DNA from 2 places in the Shuttleworthella sp. MSX8B genome. Region 2 is predicted to be linked to the other one. Evidence: predicted binding sites of a transcription regulator. Region 2 holds the regulator's gene; the other holds the start of a gene.
What was found. Region 2 encodes HrcA, which represses chaperone genes, less so after heat shock. Its sites were predicted from a motif close to TGTTAGCACTCNNNNNNNNNGAGTGCTAACA; they were not measured.

Region 1 (3,210 bases), on a different contig from region 2:
GTGAATCAGAACGCTGGCATGATGCCCTTCCTGGTCTTCTAAGAGAATGGCGAAGACAATCGCCAGATCCAGAAAATCAATATGCGGGATGTCGAGCAGGAGATTTTGATTATCCGACTGCTTCAGAAGACGAAATACCAAATGATGCCGAATATAAGCAAAGTCCGCAAAGCGCTCGACATCGAAGGGAGGGTCTGTCCTGCGCTTTTGGTAGCAGTCCAGGATTTCCTTGAAGATGGCATCAAAAGGAAGCCCCTTCTCATAGCGCTCGTAATAATAATTCAGATAGATATTGGGGGTGAGATTGCAGCCCGGCGCGTAAATCATCAGAGAATCCAGAGTGACTGCGTTGGTCTTTAAAATACTGCTGATACGAATATCATAATCCGGGGAAAATTCCCGGCGGATCTGCGTCAAGAGTTCATTTTTGAAGTCCGGATAGGACATGTGATTTGCTGTCATGAATCTTCCTCATAGACATGACAGGATAAGAAAGCGGCGGGAGACCACAAATCCATTATAGCATGGGAGGAAGAGGTCTCCTATCGGGCGAAAGCGACAAAGTTCGCGCCTGTAATTCAGGCAAGTTGCCCGAAGATCTCTGAGGTGATTGCATCGGAATAAGAAACCGCAGGTGGTTGACTGCGCAAAATCCCCAACTTCGTGAAGCCAGGGAAAGAGGGAGCGAGATCGTATGCGCGGGTACAGAAGAACCCATAGTCTGGTGAAGTTGGGGGAGCGAGATTGTATGTGCGGATATTGCATGAAAAAGCCCCGGTCTCGCGAAGATGGCCGCGAGGCCGGGGACAAGGAGAAAAATCAGAAATAAGAAGCTGGTCGGAGAACTGCTCCACAGGCATGTTCTCCATCACAGCAATGCGTCAGGGATTAGCCTTCAATCAGAACCTGAGAGGGCTTCTCTTCAATTTGCTTGGTCTCTTCCTTGGGAACATTGAGCGTGAGAACGCCGTCCTTGAAGGATGCCTTGATATCGGAAGCATCCAGGTGATCGCCGACGTAGAAGCTTCTCTGGAAGGATCCGGAATAACGCTCACGGCGGATATAATGTCCCTCATCATCCTTCTGGTCATTGTTCTGTTCTCTCTTGGCGGAGATGACCAGATAGCCCTGTTTGAGATCAACATTGACATCGTCCTTGCTGAAGCCCGGCAGATCCATCGTCAACTCATATGCGCCCTCGAGATCCTTGATATCAGCTCTCAAGTTAGCGACGCTGTTCTGATGAGAAGCCATCTTGGCAGTCGGCCAGAAGAAATCATCATCGAAAAAGTGATCGAATACATTATCGGATAAAATACTAGGTGTCATAAACATATAAAACTCCTTTCTATGGAAAACAAAGTTTGGCGGTTTGTGATTTGGATTTGCAATCCGCGCTTCAGGGGATACAGGGAAGAACTTCCTTTGGCCTTCCGATGCCCCTCTGATTTCCTTACGACTATGTTATACACCGGACTGTTAGCACTGTCAAGAGATGAGTGCTAATTTTTTTAAAAACATTTTTTAGATCTGATGGATGAGACAATGATATTGGTATCGAGCATTTCTCCCCATTTTTTATGATGTCCCTACAGGCAATCGACTAGTCCAGCCAACGGGACAGAATCGGACAATGGAATACGCGCTTTGCGGAGTGCATGGTCATAAAAAGAGGACTCTATGGTCACTAAAAAAGAGCCGTGAAGAAAGGAATGTCTCTTTCTCACAGCTCCTGATCGAAAAGCTTCTAATCGGACTCGAACCGATGACCCCTTCATTACGAGTGAAGTGCACTACCAACTGTGCTATAGAAGCGTATGAAGCGATTATACGGGAGTGAGAGGCATTTTGCAAGAAAAGCTTACTGATTGGAACAAGCGGAGTCTCCCTGCTATAATGGCAGACATGAATAAGGTGAATTATCAAAAAGTACTGGATCAGACGCTTGCGCAGTTACAGGAGGAGGGGAGAGTCCCCCGCCTGCTCATTCACTCCTGCTGCGCTCCCTGCTCTTCCTATGTTCTGGAATATCTGTCCCGGTACTTCGATATTACAGACTATTTCTATAATCCCAATATCTATCCGGCTGAGGAGCACGAGCACAGGATTCGGGAGTTGAATCACTTCATTGAGCAAATGCCGTCCGAGCATCCTATTTCCTTTTTGGCCGGCGACTACGAGGATGAGAAATACTACGAGGCTGTCCGAGGCCTGGAATATGAGCCCGAGAGGGGCAAGCGCTGCGAGGTCTGCTTTCGCCTGCGCCTGGAGGAGGCGGCGAGAAAGGCCGGGGAACTCAGGATGGATTACTTCACAACCACTCTTTCGATTTCGCCTATGAAGGATGAGCAGCTTTTAAACGAGATCGGAGCTGAGATGGGAGAGAAATATGGGGTCAGCTATCTCTACTCGGATTTCAAGAAGAAGGGCGGTTACCTGCGTTCGACCCAGCTGTCCAGAGAATACGGGCTCTATCGACAGGACTATTGCGGCTGTGTCTTCTCTATGCGGGAGCGTGAGGAGCTGCGACCTCAAAAGCAGACTTCAGAGGAATCCCTGCCGGAGGAATCGCGTCTTTCCCGTGTGTGAGAAAAAGAGATCAGATGACAGAAAAGAGCAGATCGACCTGAGTTGATCCCCGTGAAAAAATCAGGAAAAAGAAACGAAGAGAAACAGACGAAGAAAAGGGACAGAGAAAAGACAGGAGGTAACGATGGCGCAATTATGGGGTGGACGTTTCACCAAGGAGACAGACAAGCTGGTATACGCATTCAATGCCTCCATTTCCTTTGATCAGAAATTTCTGGCGGAAGATTTGCAGGGGTCCCGGGCCCATGTCAGGATGCTGGCAAGGCAGGGCATCCTGACCCGGGAGGAGAGGGATCAGATCTTAGAGGGCCTGGACGGCATTGAGCACGACGTGGCGTCCGGAGTCCTGGAAATCACGGATCGCTATGAGGACATCCATTCCTTCGTCGAGGCGAATCTGATCGACCGCATCGGCGATGCAGGCAAGAAGCTGCACACCGGAAGAAGCCGTAATGACCAGGTGGCTCTGGATATGCGCCTTTTTACCCGCAAAAATGTCTGCGAACTGGATGGGGAGCTGCATGAGCTCCTGGAGGTGATTCTTCATATCATGGAGGAGAACACCCAGACCATCATGCCCGGTTTTACCCACCTGCAGAAGGCCCAGCCCATCAGTCTGGC
Region 2 (3,210 bases):
GCAGATCTTTGCGGCAGTTCACAGGAACTTTTCTCTGGCCAGGGACGCTGAGGTCAGTCTGGAGCTAAACCCGGGGACCGTGACGGCAAAGGCGCTGAGGGCCTATCAAAGGATGGGGATCAACCGCGTCTCGATCGGCTTGCAGTCGTCCAATGACGATGAGCTGGCCCTTCTGGGACGAATTCACAGCTGGAATGATTTTCTACGTACCTTTGAACATGTCCGCGCAGCCGGTTTTTCCAATGTCAATGTGGATATTATGACGGGTTTGCCCCTGCAGACCGAGGATAAGCTCAAGAGAACCCTTCAGATGGTGACTATGCTCCGGCCGGAGCACATTTCCGCCTATTCTCTGATTGTAGAGCCGGGTACGCCCTTTTATGAGAGATATGCCGGGGATATCGCCAGGAGAGAGAGGGGCGAAAAAACGCTGGAGCTGCCGGACAGTGACCTGGAGTACGCGCTCTATGATATGACGAGGACCTTCCTGACGGGAAAGGGATACAGGCAGTACGAGATTTCCAACTATGCCAGGGAGGGCTATGCCTGTCGTCATAACCTGGGCTATTGGGAGAGAAAGCCCTACCTTGGATTTGGTGTGGGGGCGGCGTCTTTACTCTGTGATTCCCTCATAGACAGGCATTCGGACAGGAATCCCCTCATGCGAAAAGATCCGGCACAGAGAAGCTGCGCCTATCCAAATCTGCGCTTTTCCAATATCCCTGAGACAGACCGCTATATTGACCTCTGGGGAAAATATGATCCCGGTCAACAGCTGGACCTGGATGAAGTCCTGGCGGACGCTCCCTGGATTGATTCCAAAACGGTGCAGAAGCTGACCCGCCGGGAGGCCATGGAGGAATTTCTCTTTTTGGGGCTGCGCAAGACCAGGGGCATACGGGAGGCGGATTTTTTCAACGCTTTTGATCTCCCCGTCGGCAGTGTCTATGGATCCACTCTGGAGAGCCAGAGCAAGCGGGGTCTCCTGCGCCGACAGGGAGGGATGATTGCTCTTACAAAGGCAGGTACGGATATTTCTAACCAGGTGCTGGCGGAATATTTGCGTTAAATTTTTTGCATTAAAACAGAAATAAAACAGCCCCAAAGCGGCAAATTTATCTCACAAAAGCAGTAATTTATCGCACAAAAGCAGTAATTTGTCTCCCTAAAAGCAGTAGATTCGTCTCCTCGTGTTGACAGGCAAAGGCCCTGTCCCTACAATAAAAGAAGTTGTAGCACTCAGGAGAATCGAGTGCTAGTGCCAAAAGAGAGGAGAAATCTATGGCAGATTCCGGGCAGGGTATTGAGGAACTTTCCGAGCGCAAGTCAAAGATCCTCCACGCAATTATTCAGAATTACCTGGAGTCCGGAGAGCCGGTCGGTTCAAGGACGATTTCCAAGTTAGAGGGCGTCAGTCTGAGCTCCGCTACGATTCGCAATGAGATGAGCGACTTAGAGGAGATGGGCTACATCATTCGTCCCCACACCTCGGCCGGCCGGATCCCGACGGATCAGGGCTATCGCTTCTATGTGGATCATCTGATGGCGGAGAAGGACCAGGAGGTTACAGAGCTCAAGGACTTCGTGATCCAGAAGACGGAGAAGATGGATAAGGTCTTACAGCAGGTTGCCAAATTTTTGGCCAATACCACGCAGTACACCTCCCTGATCTCCGCGCCGGCTGTGAGCAAGAACCGAATTAAGTTCCTCCAGCTCTCTCAGGTTAATGAGCACCAGATCCTGGCCGTCATCATGATGGGAGGCAATATGGTCAAGAGCCGCCTGATTGAGGTCAAGAGCATTCTGAGCGGTGAGAATCTCCTGAAGCTCAATATGCTGCTCAACAACAGCCTGAATGGGCTGACCGCGCAGGAAATCAATCTGACTACGATCAGCAGGATGCAGGAGCAGGCGGGAATTCACGAGGATATTGTGGCGGAGGTCTTAAAGACCATTCCGGAGACGCTGCGTGAGGATGACGGACTGGAGATCTATACGTCCGGAGCCACCAATATTTTCAAATACCCGGAGCTGTCTGACGCGCAAAAGGCCTCGACCTTCATCTCTACCTTTGAGGAGAAGGGACAATTGGCGGAGCTGATCAATGACGTGCAGGAGCAGAGCGCCAACAATCCCGATTCGACGGGGATCCAGGTCTATATTGGAAGTGAATCTCCCATCGGAAACATGCCGGACTGCTCAGTTGTGACAGCCAACTATGACCTGGGTGACGGAGTCAGGGGGACGATCGGTATCGTGGGGCCCAAGCGAATGGATTATGCCAAGGTGATGGGCAGTCTCAAAGAGCTCAAGAGCAAGCTCTCTGAGATCATGGAAGATGCCCGGGAATAAAGAGAATAGAGTTTGTTGCTGCAACAGCTTTTCTGTCATCGGATGATGCAGAGAAGCTGTATTTTGCAGAAGTAGCACATGATGCGGGAGTCATCGGAGACGAAGCGTTTGCTGTATTTCAGATTGCAGAATATATGGCAAGTGCCGAACGGGCATACTGGTTTGGAGAAGCATTTCAGGGTCAGGGTATCATGCCGGAAGCTGTGAAGGAAATGCTGCGCCATAGATATACCTGATGAAGAAGGAAGATTGGCAGGAGATGTCAAAATCATTTTAAAGGTACGATTCTGAGGTTAAGATGGCGATCGTTTGGGAAGGAAATAAAAAAGAATTTGGAACATCGCATCAAAGTCCGCCGGTTCAGCAGAATGCGGTTAAGATTCGTGATGCTGAGGGATTTATCGGTAAGTCCCTGCCGTTTGGTATAGCTCCAATGATGATTTGCATGTTGGCGGTATTCTTAAAGGCATTTACAAGCAAGGAAGCACCGATTTCTCCAATATACCTTGTTCCGGCCTTTTTGATTGGATTTATGATAGCATTACCGATTCACGAGTTTGCGCACGCAGTTTGTTATCCGAAAGAAGCTACGGTGTGGGTGGGACTGTGTGTTCGTAAAATGCAGGCATGGGCCATTTCATATCATCCTCTTACAAAAAGGCGGTTTATCTGTATGTCTTTAGCCCCTGCCCTTTTGGGAATCATTCCTCTAATAGGAATCATCTTTATTCCAATAACAATGAAACCACTACTTACGATATGCGTCGTATCCGCATTCATGGGACTTATATCTCCGGCGCCTGACTATATGGATGCAATAAATGTTATGAGAAAAGTCCCCAAAGGTGCTGTCATCCG

Region 1: HMPREF1508_RS03380 (Hsp20/alpha crystallin family protein) is a predicted target of HrcA. The motif match lies at 1,478-1,508, and genes of this name have one in related genera.

The regions. Positions count from the first base shown of each region.
Region 1 covers NZ_JAQT01000012.1:106,587-109,796, forward strand. The annotation lists gene HMPREF1508_RS03375 (DUF5688 family protein) at 1-462, opposite strand, end outside; gene HMPREF1508_RS03380 (Hsp20/alpha crystallin family protein) at 889-1,335, opposite strand; tRNA gene HMPREF1508_RS03385 (tRNA-Thr) at 1,743-1,815, opposite strand; gene HMPREF1508_RS03390 (epoxyqueuosine reductase QueH) at 1,897-2,589, shown strand; gene argH (argininosuccinate lyase) at 2,714-3,210, shown strand, end outside.
Region 2 covers NZ_JAQT01000033.1:79,250-82,459, reverse strand. The annotation lists gene hemW (radical SAM family heme chaperone HemW) at 1-1,069, shown strand, start outside; gene hrcA (heat-inducible transcriptional repressor HrcA) at 1,282-2,352, shown strand; gene HMPREF1508_RS10890 (GNAT family N-acetyltransferase) at 2,349-2,588, shown strand; gene HMPREF1508_RS08110 (metalloprotease family protein) at 2,651-3,210, shown strand, end outside.